2 regions of the Gordonia sp. Z-3 genome follow, and region 2 is predicted to be linked to the other one. Evidence: predicted binding sites of a transcription regulator. Region 2 holds the regulator's gene; the other holds the start of a gene.
The links. The regulator LexA, encoded in region 2, represses DNA repair genes until DNA is damaged. The targets are predictions, from matches to a motif close to CGAACANNTGTTCG.
Positions count from the first base shown of each region.

Region 1: a site for LexA is predicted at 5,186-5,199, ahead of VX037_RS13905 (HNH endonuclease signature motif containing protein). Genes of this name have one in related genera too.

Region 1 is NZ_JAZARS010000010.1:167,639-176,654, reverse strand. It holds gene VX037_RS13925 (DUF2235 domain-containing protein) at 1-988, opposite strand, end outside; gene VX037_RS13920 (MFS transporter) at 1,301-2,932, opposite strand; gene VX037_RS13915 (glycoside hydrolase family 26 protein) at 3,153-4,163, shown strand; gene VX037_RS13910 (universal stress protein) at 4,180-5,040, opposite strand; gene VX037_RS13905 (HNH endonuclease signature motif containing protein) at 5,222-6,817, shown strand; gene VX037_RS13900 (DUF6745 domain-containing protein) at 7,329-8,231, shown strand; gene VX037_RS13895 (hypothetical protein) at 8,280-8,729, shown strand; gene VX037_RS13890 (acyltransferase family protein) at 8,843-9,016, opposite strand, start outside.
Region 2 is NZ_JAZARS010000003.1:89,600-98,615, forward strand. It holds gene VX037_RS04070 (PTS fructose transporter subunit IIABC) at 1-830, opposite strand, end outside; gene VX037_RS04075 (1-phosphofructokinase family hexose kinase) at 897-1,919, opposite strand; gene VX037_RS04080 (DeoR/GlpR family DNA-binding transcription regulator) at 1,949-2,719, opposite strand; gene ptsP (phosphoenolpyruvate--protein phosphotransferase) at 2,885-4,567, shown strand; gene lexA (transcriptional repressor LexA) at 4,587-5,363, opposite strand; gene VX037_RS04095 (LysM peptidoglycan-binding domain-containing protein) at 5,926-6,213, shown strand; gene nrdR (transcriptional regulator NrdR) at 6,317-6,829, shown strand; gene hrpA (ATP-dependent RNA helicase HrpA) at 6,822-9,016, opposite strand, start outside.

The DNA.
Region 1 (9,016 bases), on a different contig from region 2:
CCGCGAAGCGCCACGGACTCGCGTTGGGGACGATCTCACCCAACGCCAGGTCGCCGTCGAGGGGCTGACCGAATTTCACACCGAGTATCCGCCGGTACGCTTTCTCGTCGACGCGTATACCCGCAGCGTGCGCTTCGTCGATCATCCATGCGAGCGCGATATCGGGTAGACGGCTGTCGTCGCGGCACTGGCCGCCGACGTCGCCGTGCACGCCCGCGAACCACACCTCCTGCACATCTCGATCGGCGGTGGCCTCTGCGGCGAATCGGTATTCGGCGAAGGGGCGTCGCCGTTCGTCGATGGCCAGGGCGTGCCGTGCGGTCTGCACGTTGTCGATGTTGGCGGTGAACGGCCAGCGCGCCACCTCGAAGCGGGCGCGAAGATTGAGCCAGCCAACTGATTTGACCGTGTCCCAGACGCCGAGAAAACGGACCTGTTTGGTGTTGCGGAACGGGCCCGGAAAGTCGGGGTTGCCGAACTTGGTCCGGAAGTCGTTGCGCAACTTCCAGAATTCCTTCTCCGCACCACGATCCGCAGACCCGTCGGCAGACTCCCCGTTCGGCCCCGACCGCGTGTACAGCTTAAGTGCGTAGGGCACCAGGTTGACGGCGTCGGCGTGCAACAGCCCGACGGTGCGCAGCATCCCGGTCAACGCGCGCGCCGTGTAAGCACCGCGGGAGAAACCGAACACATAGATCTGGTCGCCGGGCCGATACCGTTGACACAGCCAGGTATAAGCCTCTTCGATGTTGTCACGGATACCGAATCCGGCCACCATGCCCGCGAATCGGGTGACGGCTCGGCCGGTCTGGGTGACCGCGGCACGCGATCCCATCGTGCCCACACCCGGGTCGTAGTAGACCAGCTGGCCGGAGTCCTTGACGCAGGCGTCGAACATCCGTGCCACGTTGGTGAAGCCGGTCTCGGGTTCGTTGGTGGTGCCGTCCAGGCAGATCACCAGCTTGCGCGGTGCGGTCTCATCGGTCATCAGGGCTCCTCCAGATCCCATGCGCTGGGCGGCGGAATGTTGTCGTCGCGGAACTGATGCAGTATCTCCGATGCGGGTCCACGAGGCGGCGGCCGGGTCGAGTCGCCGTCGCTCGGGTCGGCTCGGGTCGCGCGGGTCGTCGACGGGCCGCGTTCCCCGACCTCACCTGCGGGATCCGAATCGGCCCGCGGGAACGGCGTCGACCACGGCCCGTCACGGCGACCACGTCACCCCCACCACCGGAGGCAGTTGCGACTTGCCGTAGCTCTGACCACCCGGACCGCCTCGGGCTTGAACAGGCAGCAGCGATCCTCAGCGGTCTTCCCCGTAGGTATCTTCGGGAATCTCACCCGGCCGATAATTCGGCAGGCGGCCGGCGGGCACGATTGCGGTTGCGCTCAAGGCGGCGAGGAGCAACAGCCCGTACTTCAATGTCGTGAGTCGAGTGTCTTCGTTCACCCGGACCGCTTCATCGATCTGCTCGGGGGTGGCTGTGGTGGTGTCGAGCACCTCACGCAACTCGTCATTGCTGACGAAGTTCACGTTGTCCAGGTTCACCTGCGACACCAGCGAATCGGGCAGGCGCGGGTTGTCGACGACTGCTTGTCCGACACCGATGCTCAGCAGAGTGACCAACAGCGCGCCCATGACCGCGGTGCCGACGGCAGACGCGAGATTCTGCGTGGTACCGCGGATCGAGCCCACGTCACCGGCCAGCTTTTTGGGCGCCGACGTGACCAGCACGTTGAACACCAGCGTCACGAGCGCACCTTGACCGACACCGAAGACGATGAGACCGAAAATGGTCGGCAGCGTCTCCCAATTATTCGACACAACGTACGCCAGCCAGATCAGCGCAGCAGTCGTGAGAACGAACGAGAACACTCCGATCGCCCGCGGCGTGTATCGCTTGTACACGCGCACAACAAGCGTGGCGGTGATGAACACCGTGAGATTGAAGGGCATCATCGCGAGCGCGGTGTCGAAGGGTGTACGTCCCTGCACGATCTGCACGTAGAGCGGCACCGTGAAATTCAGTGCTGCTTCCATCGCCACGACGATGAACATGGCGTAGACCGCCGAGCGCTCGCGCGAACTGCGCAGCACCGACAGGTCGACCAGCGGAACCTTGCCGGCCGCCATCCGCCGTCGCGTCCACATGAAGAACGCCTGCACCAAGACCACGCCCGCGACGATCAGCATGGGCGCCGGGGAGACCCCGGCGATGTCGAAAGGTGCTGCGGGATCGGCGTAGAACGCCCCCCAGTTGTTGAGGTTGTTGAAACCCAGCGTGAGCGACATGATGCCGATGCCGATCAGGATTGCGGCGAAGACGTCGATCGTGATGTCCGGGTCACCGGGCACCGAGGTGAGCGTGAAGCTGAAGATCAGGATGAGAACCGCAAGTGCCAGCACGATTCCGAAGACGGGGCGCCATCCGACCAGCGTGCCCAGCGCACCACCGAGGAAGAAGGCGCTCACCCCCGACACCGCACGAGCCGACCCGAGAGAGCCGATCGCCGTCGCCTGCTGGTCCCCGTGATAGTTCGCGGCGATCAAGGCGACCAACGATGGCACGATGATGGCGGCTGCCGCACCGGCCAACGCCTGACCCGCGATGGCCCAGCCAACGGCGGGCGAAACGATCATCAGGATCGCCGAGCAGGCGAACACACCGACGACGATCCGGAAGATCAGCAGCCAACCGATACGTTGACCGAGTTTGGCCCCCAACATCACCAGGGCTGCGACGACGAGACCATAGACGACGATGGTGGTACTCGCGACGGTCGGCGCGACGTCGAAGTCCTCGACCATGCCGCCCAAGGACACCGGCAGGGCCGCGACGTTGAAGGACATCATGACCTGGGCGAGGAACAACCCGATCATCGGCAACCAAGAGGAGCGGCCGGTCGCGGCAGGCTCCGCGGTCGAGGTGGTCATGTGCAGGCTCCTTGTCTCGGCCAAGTCCTTGGTGTCCGCGCACCCCGCTACCGGCGGCTGACGTGAATACCACCGCGCTCCGAAGGCTACAGACGCGGGAAAGCCGTCGCGTGTCGGCGTGCAGGTTCTCGGCTGCGATGCACGACGTTCTCGCCTCAGCAACTGCGGCGGCGGCATCCCCTCCACGGCGCTGCCGGCACCGACCCGCCAAGATGGACTCATGACCACCGCACCGACCGATCGCACGCTGACGCGTGGCTGGTCGCGCCGCGAGGTCTTGCGCACGCTGTTGCTCGCCGGGTCGGCGACGTTGCCGTTGGCGGCATGCTCGTCGCCGGCGACTGACGGTGAACCCGTCCCCGACCGTCGCTGGGGTGCCTACATCCCGAGCGTCCTACCGGCGAGTGCGTCGTCGCCGTCGCCTATCGATCAGCTCGCCGCGCTGGCCGGCGCGGCCCCCGGGTATCTGCACCGGTTCGCCGCGATCGGCGACAACGCACCGATCGCCGACCTCGACGCGATCGTCGAAGCCGGGGCCGGACCTTTGCTCAGTCTCGAGCCGTGGCAACCCGACGGCGGGATCGAGCAACCGCGGTATGCGTTGTCACGCATCGCATCCGGCGACTTCGACGATGACTTCCGACGCTGGGCGACGCAGCTCGTGGATTGGGGCAAGCCGATCCTGCTGCGGTTCGCACAGGAGATGAACGGAACCTGGTATCCGTGGGCGATCGGCATCGGCGGAAACACAGCCGCTGGGTATCGGGCGGCGTGGAACCGCATGTGGCGCATCTTCGACGACGTCGGTGCCGACAACGTGCGCTTCGTCTGGGCACCCAATGCGCTGACGGCCGCGACCACGGATTTCGCCGATGCGTATCCGGGACATGGCGTCGTCGACTATCTGGCCGCCGACGGCTACAACTGGGGCGACGCGCCTGGGCATCATTGGCAGTCGGCGCGAGACCTGTTCCCGCCCAGCCTCAGTCGACTACAAGAAGTGGGCGGCAACCAGCCGCTACTGATCACCGAGGTCGGATGCGCCGAGGGTTCGTCACCCGAAGCGAAGGCGGACTGGATTGCTGACTTCTTCACGATCGTCGACGCCGAGACTCGCCTCGAGGCGTTCCTGTGGTTTCAGACCGATAAGGAACGCGACTGGCGATTCAACACGACCCCGGCGAGCACGGCAGCGTTCCGGCAGGGATTGGCGACCATCGTCGATCGCTAAACCCTGGCGCAGAAGCCTATTGCGTGTGCACCACCATCACAGGGCACTGCGCGACGTGCAAGACCGACTGGCATGTCGAACCCAGCAGCAGTCCGCGGAAGCCACCTCGTCCACGATTGCCGAGCACCACGAGCGGGGCGTCCTTCGCATGATCGAGGATGCTCTGCGCCGGCTTGTCCACGCTCAGCACGGTTTTCACGTCGACGTCGGGGTACTGCTCGCGTACGTCACGGAGCTGGGTTGCCACCAGTTCCACCGCCTCGTCGTGGAGTTGTTCCCGCGGCGGCAGGTGCCGACCGCCGATGACCTCACCCGACAACGCGCTGTAGGTGTGCACGGCAACCACCGAGGTGTTCAGGGCCTGCGCCTGCCGAAACGCCTCCACCGCCGCCTCATGCGCGACCTGCGAACCGTCCAGGCCAACAACGACAGGTCCCGTCGACGGCCTCGACGCCTCTACGGACGGCACCACCACGACCGGGCAATCGCCGTGTGCCACCACATAGGTGCTCACCGATCCGAGCAACAATCCCGCGACTCCCCCGCGTCCGCGACTACCCACCACCAGGCACTTCGCCCGCGACGACAACTCCTGCAACAACAGAGCCGGGCGCCCTTCGACGACAGATGCCGTCACCTGCAGCCCAGGCGCCACCTTCCCGGCGAGCGCGGCCGCCTCGTCGACACCCTGGTGAGCCTCGGCGCGCAGCCCGTCGAGAAACGCCTGCGTCGGCACGATCGGCGGGATCTCGAAGGCAGTGACCACGTCCAAAGGGAGCTTCTCGCGTTCGGCCGCGGCTGCCGCCCACCGCGTGGCGACCAGGCCATTGTCCGAGCCGTCAACCGCCACGACCATCGAGCCGTCGCCCACAGTCATCAGTCATCTCCTTCTCCCGGGGTGTCCGTTTCGTTCTAGCACTTCTAGTTCACACCGCTGCGACGTTCCAGGTCAGGGCATTTCGTCCCCGGTCTTGTGTGATTCTGATCAAGAGGTTGCGAACATCGAAGATCGGGGTTACTCTCGAATGTACGTTCGAAACGTCGGTCGGGGATTCACAGTGTCGGGCACAGATCAAGTCAGTGAGGTGCAGCAGCTGTATGCGCAGTTGCATGACCTGTTGGACCGTATCGATGCCGTCGATACCACCTCCGCCATGGATGACGCGGTGTTGGATGTGGCCGAACAACACGAGCGTGCCCATCGTCGGATGAGTCTGATCGGGCATCGCCGCATGATGGACTGCAACGACCGCGGCGTGCCCGGCCAACTCGGCTACCGCCACATCGGCGAAATGATGGCCCACCATCTACGCATCCCCGATCACCGCCGCCGCATGCGACACATGCGGGCCCTGGCGCAATTCCGGTCCCTGCAGGGCGAACTCACCCCACCACGCTATGCGGGCCTGGCAGCAGCAGTCGCCGACGGGGCAGCCACACCCGCCCATGTCGATGCCGTCCTGAAAGTCCTCAAGAAGATTCCCCGCTCGGTGCCACTCGACGTCGCCGAGAAGGCCGAGGCGATGTTGGCCGAGTTCGCCCGCACCCTCACACCGAAACAGATCCTGAAGGCCGGCGCCGAACTGTTGAGCCGCATCGACCCCGACGGCACCCTGGCCGATGAACGCGACCGCGCCCGGCGTCGTTCGGTACTCATCGGTGATCAAGACGACCAATCGATGAGCGAGATCGACGGTGCCCTCACACCCACCACCCGCGCCATGCTCGACGTGATCCTGGCGAAAATGGCCGCCCCCGGGATGAACAATCCCGACAACAAGGACTCCCCACGCGGCGCGACTCTCGACGTCGACATCGAGAAACTGAAAGAGGCAGCCGGGCGCGACAATCGATCCACCGGCCAACGCAACCACGACGCACTGCAAGCCCTGTTCAAGCTGGTCCTCGACGGTGGGGTACTCGGCAAGAGCCACCGCGGTCTGCCGCCACACATCATCGTCAAGGTCAACGAAACCGATCTGCGGGATCGTGCCGGGTTCGGGCACACCGCGACCGGCACCCAACTACCCATCGCCGACATCATCGAAATGGCCGCCGAGGCCCAGTTCCACCTCGCCGTATTCAAAGACCACACAGCACAGCCGCTGTATCTGGGCACCGCCAAACGGTTGGCCAGCCGGGCGCAACGGTTGATGCACTTCGCCCAGGACGGCGGCGGCGGATGTTCCAAACCAGGCTGCTCACATCCGAGTGCGATCGTCGAAATCCATCACGCAGACAAGGATTGGGCCGACGGCGGAACCACCGACATCGACACGAACGCACCGGCCTGCCCACCGCACAATCGGATGGTCGGCCCCAAACCCGGACAATGGACCACCCGCATCATCCGCCACGGCCGTGACGCCGGGCGAGCCGGATGGTCACTGAACCCGCTCGACGGCAGCCCACCAGGACCACCCCAGGTCAACCGGATACACGAGGTCGGCGAACTCTTCGAACACTACCTCCGCGGCGGCACGATCAGCGAGGACCCACAACCCGCCGAAACCAAACCACCGGCTGCGGACGCGGCGGTTCGGCGCAAGCCGATCTCGCCGGCACGACTCGCCGCACGTACTCGACGACGAAAGCGCAAGCTGCGTCGAACAAGTCACCAGGCCCGACGACGATTGCTGGCCCGGGTGCGGTAGGTCGCGTGGTCCTCGCGCGCCCGTCGATCACCCGCGCGTGAAACTGCACGCGCGGGTGATCGCTGCGCGCGCGCGAAAACCTTGGCCGGTCGTCAGGTTGGGCAACCGGGTGTTGCGCGAGAGCCGATCCCGTGCCACTCTTGATTGCTATGACTACCGGAAAGGCGGACACCGCCACCATCGCGTGAGCGCCGTGATCACCCCGCCGACTCGTCACCGAGTCATTCAGCGTCATTCATCCACAGATCTGGCAGCAGAGATCACCGAGGCACGTGCGACATGGCTCGAACACGGTCTGTGCACCCTGCCGGCCGACCGAGATACCGCCGAATCCGCTGTCGCACAACTGTATCGATGGTGCGGCTACCCGGAACCCGAATTCGTCTGGACCACTTCACCGCCCGCAGCGACCGACTTTATCGCGTCCGAGGGCCTGGCAGCCTCCGTGTCGCTGTCACGCGATAGCGCCTCGCGCCGTATCGCCGACCGAATCAGTCGAGCTCGTGAGCGTGTGACCGGAGAGCGACCTGGGCAGCGGTTCCCGTTCCTTGGCCTGCGCGCCGCACGGGAGCTTCGGGTGGCGCCGTACGCGGCTGCCGAGATGACCATCCAAGAATCGCTCGACGCCGGGATCGGTCCACGCGCGATGATTCGCACCGCCGTGCAGAACTCGTTGCGCACCAGCCTGTTCGACGGTATCGCGGCGACGATCCGGACCAAGATGAGGCCACTGAACGGTGTGGTCGCCTGGTATGGGCAACACGAGGCACACCGGGTCGCGATCTGCGACGCACTGTGGCGCTGCGGCGTTGCCCGAGCGTCCGCGTCCGACCACGCGACAGTTGACATACAGGCGACTCTCGCCACATCCACCGGCTGGTGGTGGCCGTTCGACGACGTGTGCGTTCTCGCCGAACGACCGATCGCGATCCACACCGAACCGACGCCGGCCGGTCTACACGGCGAGCGGCGCCTGCATCACCCGGACCGCCGCGCAGTGGAATTCGTCGACGGTACGGGGGTACACGTCGTGCACGGGACCGTGGTTCCGGACTGGGTCATCGACGATCCTTCACCGGAAAAGATTGCGCGGGAACGCAATGTCGAGGTCCGTCGAACGGCGATCGAGCGGATCGGTTGGGACAACTACATTGATGCTGCCGGCCTGAGATTGGTGGATCAGTCCCCCGATCCCGGCAACCCTGGAGGCGCTCTGCAGCTCTACTCGACACCGCCGGAATGGCGCACGAACGAGAAGATCCTGCTCGCCGTCAACGGTTCTAGCGAACGAGACGGTCACCGTCGCCGCTACGGTCTGCAGATACCCGGCTGGATATCCTCTGCGGTCGACGCGGCCGGATGGACTTACGGCCTCCGCGGGGCACACTACGCGGGCCTCCTCCGACGTACCTGATCCGAGTCCCCCGATTCCCCCACCCACAACAACCTCCACGGTGATCACATGAACATGACCCTGTCCGACCTCACCCACCGCAGCGGCCTGAGCGTCTTCGACTATCTCGACCAATCGATCTCGATCCCGGTGATCGACGGCATGCAGGCGCAAGGCGACCTGCTGGTGATCCCCTATCACTTCGTCGCCGGCGACGTGCGATCGGTGAACCACACCCAGCGGGTGGACGTACCACTGTCCGGGGTGGAACTCCTGCGCAGCGCCGCGGGCGGCAATCCACACACGTTGGTGGCCGACGGGGGCAGGTGCAGGTGGTCGTCGCCGGTCCGCGACGAGGCCCTACTCGCCCTGGGCATCTTGGAGAACGACGTCGTCGCCTACCTCATCCACCCCGAACATGGCGCCACCGGAATCGCACCGGGCCGCTATGTGATTCGTCGCCAACGCGAACGCGGCACCGGTGGTCTGTTCGGTCAGGTGCAATTCATCGCCGATTGACGCACGGGCGGATCGTCGGCCGACACCAGAGTCCTCGAGCGTGCGTTGATCACTCGCGCTTGAAACTGTGCGCGCGGTTGATCGCTGGGCGCGCGTGAAACTCCACCGGCTGTTCAGCGCCCGCCGTAGTCGAACCTCGCGGCGTCGAGCTGGCGTACCAGCGCCGGCTCGAGCACCTCGGCGGCGGTCGCGGTCAGGTGCGAGTCGTCACGGTAGAAGAGGATCTTGTTGCGTGCCGGGAAGCACAGGTTGCCGTCGCACAACAGGTCATTGACGCCGATGGTGAG
Region 2 (9,016 bases):
GCTTCGGCGATCATCGCGTCGGGTTCGTTGATCGCGCGTTTGACGCCCGAGGCGACCACGGGTTTGCCGCGGAAACGATCCTTGCCCTTCACCCCGACATCGGTGGCGAAGATCACGGCGTCGGCATCGGCGATGACCTGGGGATCGAACGAGGTGGTCGCTGAGGAACCCTGGGTTTCCACGTGGAAGTCGACATCGGCGCGTTCGGCCGCGTACTTGAGTGCGTCGGCGGCCATGTAGGTGTGGGCGATACCGGTGGGGCAGGCGGTGATCGCCACGACAGACGGCCGTCGGTCGGCGTCGCCGGCGTCTGGTGCCGTGGGCGTTGTCTCGGGGGGCGCCACCGTGGATGTCGCCGCCGGCGTCTGGGTGGGCTGCGGGTTGATGGCCTCGTCGACGAGTTGTACGACGCGCTCGTCGCTGTCGGCCGCCCGCAGCGAGTCGACGAACTCCGGACGCACCAGCGACCGGGCCAGCGAGCTGAGCAGCTTCATGTGCTCGGAGGCGCCGCCTTCGGGTGCGGCGATGAGGAACACCAGGTCGGCGGGACCGTCCGGGGCGCCGAAGTCGACCTTTCGCGACAGGCGCGCCATCGCGAGGGAGGCTGCGGTGACCGACGCGGCGCGCGCGTGCGGGATCGCGATTCCGCCGGGCAGTCCGGTGGCGGACTTGGCCTCGCGATCGAGCGCGCCGCGGGCCAGCACGGTGGCGTCGGTGGTGCGGCCGGCCGAGGCCAGCCGATCGGCGAGGTAACCGATCACGGCCGCCGGGTCGTCGCCGGCGTCCACGTCGAGGCTCACCGTCTGTGGGGTGATGATCTGTTCTGACATGGGTTTTCCTTCGTGCGGGTGCTTGTCGGAAGGTGGATTTGCTTCGGTGTCAACGCAAGGGGATCGTCAACCTGCACTGGCGGCCCCGGTGAGGTCGGTGACGGAGACGTTGTCCGGATCGATCTGATCGGGATAGGGCGGTTGAGTGCCGGCCAGAGCGGTGGCCGCAGAGCCGTACGCCACGGCCATCCGGAGCCGTTCGGGTTCCTCGGCACCACTGCATTCGGCGATGAGATAACCGGTGAGGGCAGCGTCGCCGGCGCCGACGGTGCTGCGCGGCACGATGGGCGGTGGGGTCGCGAACCATGCGCCTGTCGAGGTGACCAACAGGGCGCCGGCGGCGCCGAGAGTGGCGAGGATCGCCGCCCCGGTGCGGTGCGCCAGCACGGTGGCGGCGGCGATCAGGGGAGCGTGGTCGCCACGCGCAGATGCCGTCGACAACTCCGCCGCGTCGACACCGGTGGCCTCGGCGAGCTCTTCCTCATTGGGCTTGAGGAGATCGACCGGCCCGGTGACCGCCGCGGCGAGCGGAGCGCCGGAGGTGTCCACCGCCACCCGGCAACCCGTATCGGCAAGTGCGTCGACGACCGTGCGGTACCAGTTGTGCGGCAGCCCCGGCGGCAGCGAGCCGCACAACGCCACCCAGCGGGCATCGCCGGCATTGGCGAGGACCAGCTCGGTCAGTTCGGCGGCCGACGCGTCGTCGAGCACGAAACCGGGTGCGTTGACCTTCGTGGTGGTGCCGTCGGGGTCGACGATGGTGACGTTGGACCGGACCTCACCGTCGATCGCGAGTGTCAGGTAGGGCAACGCGACCGAGTCGAGCGCCGCGAGCAGCGGGTCACCGGCGCGCGCCGGGAGCAGTGCCCGCGTTCCGATACCCGCAGCGGATGCCACCCGGGCGACGTTGACGCCCTTGCCGCCCGGTTCGGTGCGGACGCTGCTGGCACGCTGGACCGCGCCATGGCTCAACGGCGCGGTCAGTTCCAGCGTCCGGTCCAGACTCGGATTTGCTGTCACGGTCACGATCGCCGGCGTACGGCCGGGGTCGACCCGGCCGGCGGCCGAAGCCGGGTGGGGGACTGTCATGGATTCCCTCTCCGTGGTGTGGTCGGTGATCACGCGATCACCGTCTCGATGCCGTGGTCGGCGAGTGCCCCCGCGAAGTCGGGGTCGATACCGGTGTCGGTGATCAGTACGTCGATGTCGGCGAGCGCGGCGAAGGACGTGAGATCTTCATGGCCCGCCTTCGACGAGTCCGCCAGAACGACGACGCGGTGGGCGGAACGGACGATCGCCGACTTGATCGCTGCCTCGTCCGGATCCGGGGTGGACAGGCCGTGGGCGATGCTGATGCCGTTTGTGCCGACGAAGGCCGTGGTGATGCGCAGCCGTTCGAGTGCGGCGACGGTGTCGGCGCCGACCATCGCCTGGGTGAGTCCGCGGACTCGGCCGCCGAGCACATGCAGGGTCTCGGCGCCCTGTGCGGCCAGGGCGCCGGCGATGGGAATGCTGTGGGTCATCAACGTCAGTCGGCGGTCACGGGGGAGTGCGAGGGCGGCCTGGTAGGTGGTGGTGCCGGCGTCGATGAACACCGACCCGCCGTCGGGTGGGAGGAAGCGCGACGCGGCCGCACCGATCGCGAGCTTCTGGTCGGTGTGCGACATCAGGCGTTCGTCGATGCCCTGTTCGCCGACGACCGGCGTCGCGCCGGGACGTACGGCGCCACCATGGACGCGCTGGAGGTGTCCGTTGCGTTCCAGCACAGCGAGATCGCGGCGGACGGTCTCGCTCGTCACGTCGAACAGCGAGGCCAAAGCGGTGACCGAGGCGCGGCCGTTGACCCGTACCTGGTTGGCGATCGCCTGCTGACGTTCTTCCGCGTACACGATGTCCTCGTCTGTTGATTTGATTGGCTTTGGATGTGGGTATATCTGTGTTTACGCCTGTTTATGTTGACAAGTCAAGGTTTTCTTGTAACTTGGATCACAACGGTGACCAGTAGATCGTGGCGGCACACCGTGGCCCAGCCCGTCGGACAAGTGAGGATCTCGGTGGAGCACACACACGTACTGAACGGAACGCCGGTCGTCGGCGGACACGCCTACGGGCCCGCGATCTGGCCGGGTGAGCGTCCGGTGTACGACCCGGCCGTCGCCGCCCCCGTCCTCGAGGACGAACGCGACGTGGAGATCAAGCGGTTCACCGACGCGGCGGCCGCGGTCGCGGGGAGGCTGCGGGAGCGGGCATCACACGCCTCGGGTGCCGCGGCGGAGGTATTGTCGGCGACGGCGGGTCTCGCCGAGGACCGCGGGTGGACCGGCGCGGCCTCGAAACTCATCACGACAGGGACGGCAGCGCCGGCGGCAGCGGTCGCCGCGACCGACCAGTTCGCGGCGATGTTCACCAAACTCGGCGGCCTCATGGCCGAGCGCGTCACGGATCTCAACGATGTCCGGGACCGCGTGGTCGCCGAACTACTGGGAGTCCCCGAACCCGGGGTTCCGGAACCCGCCGAACCGTCTGTGCTGTTGGCCGACGATCTTGCTCCGGCCGACACGGCGGGACTGGACCCGACAAAGGTCACCGCGCTGGTCACACGGCTGGGCGGCCCGACCAGTCACACCGCGATCATCGCGCGACAACTCGGGATTCCGTGTGTGGTGGCGGTATCCGGCCTCGGTGAGGTGGCCGCCGGGACGACGGTGCTGGTCGACGGTACCGCGGGCACCCTGGAGGTCGAGCCGGATCCCGACGACGCCGCCGCGCGCGTGGCCGAGAGCCGGCGGATGGCGGAATTGGTGGCGGCCTGGGCCGGACCGGGAGTGACCGCCGACGGGCGACCGATCGCGGTCCTCGCCAATGTCGCCGATGGCACGTCGGCCCGGTCGGCGACCTCCCACCCGGTAGAGGGTGTCGGCCTGTTCCGCACGGAGTTGGCGTTTCTCGACCGCGCGGACGAGCCCTCGGTGGAGGAGCAGACGCGGCTCTATCGCGAGGTGCTCGACGCCTTCGAGGGGCGCAAGGTGGTGATCCGGACCCTCGATGCGGGCTCCGACAAGCCGCTGAAGTTCGTCACGCAGATCGAGGAGACCAATCCGGCTCTCGGCGTGCGTGGCAACCGGATCGTCGATGCTCATCCGGGCATCCGGGCGGCCCAGCTCGACGCGATCGCGGCAGCCGCCGACGGAGGTCAACCGACGCCGTGGGTGATGGCGCCGATGATCGCCTCGGCGACCGAGGCCGCGGAGTTCGCCGGGGAGGTACGCCGACGCGGACTGATCGCCGGTGTGATGATCGAGGTGCCGGCGGCAGCGATTCTCGCCGAATCGATCCTGGCGGAGGTCGACTTCGTGTCGATCGGAACCAACGACCTGACCCAGTACACGATGGCCGCCGACCGGATGTCGGCGGAGCTCGCCGCTCTCACCGATCCCTGGCAGCCCGCGGTGCTCACCCTTATCGCCGGCGTGGCGCGTGCCGGTCAGGCCGCCGACAAACCCGTTGGGGTCTGCGGCGAGGCGGCAGCCGATCCGTTGCTCGCGTGTGTGCTGGTCGGACTCGGGGTCACGTCCCTGTCGACTGCGCCCGCGGCCTCGGCCGCGGTCGGCGCCAGGCTCGCGGAGGTGACCGTCGAGCAATGTCGTGCGGCCGCCGAGGCTGCCCTGGCGACGGCGGAACCCGCCGCGGCTCGTGCTGCTGCGACTGCGGTGCTGGCCGGCGCAGTGGTCGGCTGAGCGGCCGGCCCGCTCGGTTTCAGACCCGGCGCATCACGGTGACGACCTTGCCGAGAATGGCGGCGTCATCGCCCGAGATCGGGTCGAACAGATCGTTGTGCGGCATCAGCCAGACGTGGCCGTCCTTGCGCTTGAAGGTCTTGACCGTGGCCTCGCCGTCGATCATCGCTGCCACGATGTCGCCGTTGTCGGCGACACTCTGCTGGCGTACGACCACCCAGTCGCCGTCGCAGATCGCCGCGTCGATCATCGACTCGCCGACCACGCGGAGCAGGAACAGTGAGCCCTCACCTACGAGTTCGCGGGGTAGCGGGAACACGTCCTCGACGGCTTCCTCGGCGAGAATGGGTCCACCCGCGGCGATCCGGCCGAGGACCGGTACGAACGTCGGGGTGGGCAGCTGCGCGCCATCGCCGGATGCGGCCGTACCGCCCGGTGGGATGTGCTGGTCGCCGTCTTGGATGTTGACCGCGCGTGGGCGGTTGTGGTCGCGCTTGAGTAGACCTTTGCGTTCCAGGGTCCGCAGCTGGTGGGCCACCGACGACGTCGAGGTGAGGCCGACGGCATCGCCGATCTCCCGGATGCTCGGCGGATAACCGCGCTCGCGGACCGAGGCGCGGATGTACTCGAGCACGCCTCGCTGACGAGGGGTCAGGCTAGCCTCGACGACTTCCGGATCGGCGACCGCGCTATCCGATGCCTCCGGATCGGCTCCGGTCGGCGCCTGCGCCTCGGGTTTCGGCTTGCTGCTGATCCCGCGGGACGCGCCGCGCCGCCCGCCGGCTTTGTCGCTCATCGGTCGAGTCCTTCCTGTCGCCGAAACCGGCAGCGGCCGATTACGGGTTGCCGGTCTGGATCGAAAAACTGCTGGTCTGTTCGGGGAAACTGCTCGGCTGGTTCGGAACTGCTGTTCAGGGCCCATCCACGCACGTCACCATGTCGCCGACAGTAGCCGAACATTTCGACATGTTCAAACATGTGTTCGACGTGTGTCGAGACATTGTCGGACCCACGTGCTACAAATCGAACATGCGTTCTCTCGAACACATGAGCGACGTGCGTTCGAGAGGCGCCCGAGGTTCGATCCGACTCGTTCCCAGGAGGACACGATGAGCACAGCGACCCTTCATCGGCAGACGCAGTACGCACCGGCTGCGCCCCCGATGCACCCGGCATCCGGGCGCCCTGCAGACGTCCCGACGCGCGACAGAGTCCCGGCCGGGCATGTCTCCCGACCGCGGCGGCGGGGGCGATATGACTCCACCGGGCCCACGAGGCGTCGACCGGGCGGGTCCGGTGCCCCGGCGGCACGGGTGTCGGGGACGAGCTGTGCGTCGCCGGGAGTCGACCGTAGGTTCGTGCGTCGACGCGCGACGGCCGCAGCCGTGGTGCTCGGTGGGGCGCTCGCGGTGCTGGTGTGGGCGGTCGCCATCGTCGGCTCCAACTATGCCGCGTCGGTGAAACCGAGCCCTACCGGGACCGAGGTGGTCCACGTGCGGCAGGGTGATTCGTTGAGCTCCATCGCCGATCGCATCGCGCCGGATGTGCCACGCCAGGCCGTCATCGAGCAGATCGTCGAACGCAACAAACTCGCCGGCTCCGGCCTGCGGGTGGGGCAGGCTTTGATCGCACCCGCATACAGCTGAGGGCCTGACGGTATCCTCGATGGCACAGGGTCCGGCCGGGAACCGGCACGGCGTGACGGGTGACCGGTGCGCCGGTGTGTCCAGAGACGTGCGTGAGGACGACATGCGCTGCCCGTTTTGCAAGAACGAAGACACCAAGGTCATCGACTCGCGTGTCGCCGACGAGGGGCAGGCGATCCGACGGCGCCGTTCGTGTGCGGAGTGCCGTCGCCGATTCTCCACCGTCGAGAGTGCCGTGCTGTCGGTCGCCAAACGCAACGGGGTCACCGAGCCGTTCAGTCGGGAGAAGGTGATGCGCGGGGTTCGTCGGGCCTGCCAGGGCCGAGACGTCGCCGAGGACGCGCTCGCCAAGTTGGCCCAGCAGGTCGAGGATGCGGTCCGCGCATCGGGATCGGCCGAGATTCCCAGCAATGAGGTGGGGTTGGCGATCCTCGGTCCGCTGCGTGATCTCGACGAGGTGGCCTATCTGCGCTTCGCCTCGGTCTACCGGTCATTCGACTCGCTGGAGGACTTTCAGCGAGAGATCGACGACCTGCAGGGCAATCTCACCCACCGCTCCGAGGCCGATTCCGGGGTGGTTGATGAGCGGGTCAGCGTCACCGACGGTCTCAACTGAACTGATCGAGGGCGCGGATCGCCCGCTTCTCCGAGATCGGCCGTGCGGTGCCCAACCGCTGCGCGAACAGTCCGACCCGCAGTTCCTCGACAAGCCAGTGCGCGTGTTCGTCGAACGCATCCCGGCGCGCCGCAGCGAGGTGCGTTGCACGCTGATTCCAATGCGTCACAACACGATCGATGGATGCCAGGGCGGTACTGTCGCGGCCGGCAGCTGCGGGCAACTCCGTGAGGCGAACGGTTGCGGCTTCGAGGTAGCGCGGCACATGGACAAGGCGGTCGTGCGGGGTCGCGACGACGAATCCGTCGAAGACCAGATTGTCCAACTGCTCGGCGACGTCATCGGCGGCCACCGAGCCGCTGAGCCGGTCCATCTGCGCGCGCAGCGGGGCCACGCGGCGGAGCACGTCAACGCTCAGGGTGAAGTAATCGGGAGCCTGTTGCGCCACCCGGGGGCGCAGATCGTCGCGGAGTCGCCGGAATTCGGTCGCCGATCGCACGGCACGAAGGTTCCGGTCTGCCGCGAGGTCGCGGATGGCGCGTCGGGTGCAGTCGCCCACGAGATGTTCGACATCGCGGTAGGGGCTCTGACTCATCGCCAACCGACCGGCGGCATCAAGGGTCGCGGTGATCTTGCGGGTCAGCGGTGGGATGGTCAGGTCGAGGAGTGCCACCACCGCTGCGCTGTGACGGCGGTCGCGTTCGGCCTCGGTGCTCAGCTCGACACGGGTCACCCCAACCGTCCGGCCGGCTGCGTCACGAACAGCGTCGAGTCCCACATAATGGGTGATCTGCTGTCCGGCAACAGTTGTCGTCACCGTGGGCGGTAGCTCGCCGATGCCGGTGGCGGTCCAGTCCGTGACGACCTCGACGGGCCGGGCGGCCTCGTGCGACCCGTCGAACTCCTGCTTCAGCCGGTGCAGCGACTTCCCGGTCGTGAGCACGGTGCCGTCACGGTCGACCACGGCAAAATTCATCGTGAGGTGGGGTGGAATCCGCTCGGGTGCGAAGTCGTCGGGAGACACCGTCATGGTCGTGATCGTCGACAGTTCGCGGGCGAGGCCGGCGACGAGGGGCTCGGCGCGCGGTGTCAATCGGGACAACGCGAGATCGGCGAAACGCTGCGCCGGCGCCATCGACTTGCGTAGCGACTTGGGGAGTGACCGGACGAGTTCGGTCGCGAGCTCGCTGCGCAGGCCCGGAACCGACCAGTCGAAGCCTGCCGGCCGCACATGGTCGAGCAGCGGCCGCGGGATCACCACGGTGACACCGTCATCGGGGGCACCCGGTTCGAACCGGTACCGCAGCTCGAGGCGGGTTTCGCCCTGCTGCCAGGCGCCGGGGAAGTCTGTGTCGGCGACAGCGACGTCGGTGGCCACATCCTCCGGGCGGAGATCGAGCAGGTCTGGCTGCGCGCGCCGGGCCTTCTTCCACCAGCTGTCAAAATGTCGGGCCGAGACGACCTCGTCGCCGATACGCGCGTCGTAGAAGTCGAACAGTTGCTGTTCGCTGATCACCACATCGCGACGCCGTGCACGGTGTTCCACATCGGCCGCGGCCTCGAGCAGAGCACGGTTGTTGTGGAAGAACGTGTGCTCGGTGCGCCAGTCACCCTCGACGAGGGCGTGACGGATGAACATCTCTCGTGCGGTCGGTGGATCAATGGGCCCGAACTGCACCCGGCGTCGTGCCACCAGCGGAACGCCATAGAGCGTCACCCGCTCGTAGGCCAACGCGGCGCCACGTTTCGCCGACCAGTGCGGCTCGCTGTAGCTGCGGCGGACCAGATCTCCGGCGAGTTGCTCGACCCACAGCGGATCGATCGCTGCCACCGTGTGCGCGAACAGCCGGGAGGTCTCCACGAGCTCGGCGGCCATCAGGAACGCGGGCGGCTTCCGGGCCAGCGCCGAACCCGGGAAGATCGCCATGGTGGTGTTGCGTGCGCCCAGGTATTCGCGTGAATCACCCTGCCGCACGGCTATGTTGCCCAGCAGGCCGGCCAAGATGGCGCGGTGGATGGCATCGGCATCGCGTTCGGTTGCCGGAACAGGCCAGTCGAGGTCGGTCACCACCCGGGTCAGCTGTCGATGCAGTTCCTGCCATTCCCGGATCCGCAGAAAGTGAAGGAACTCGCGTTCGCAGAGTCTCCGGAACTGATTCCCGGACAGCTCTTTGCGGCGCTCGGTCA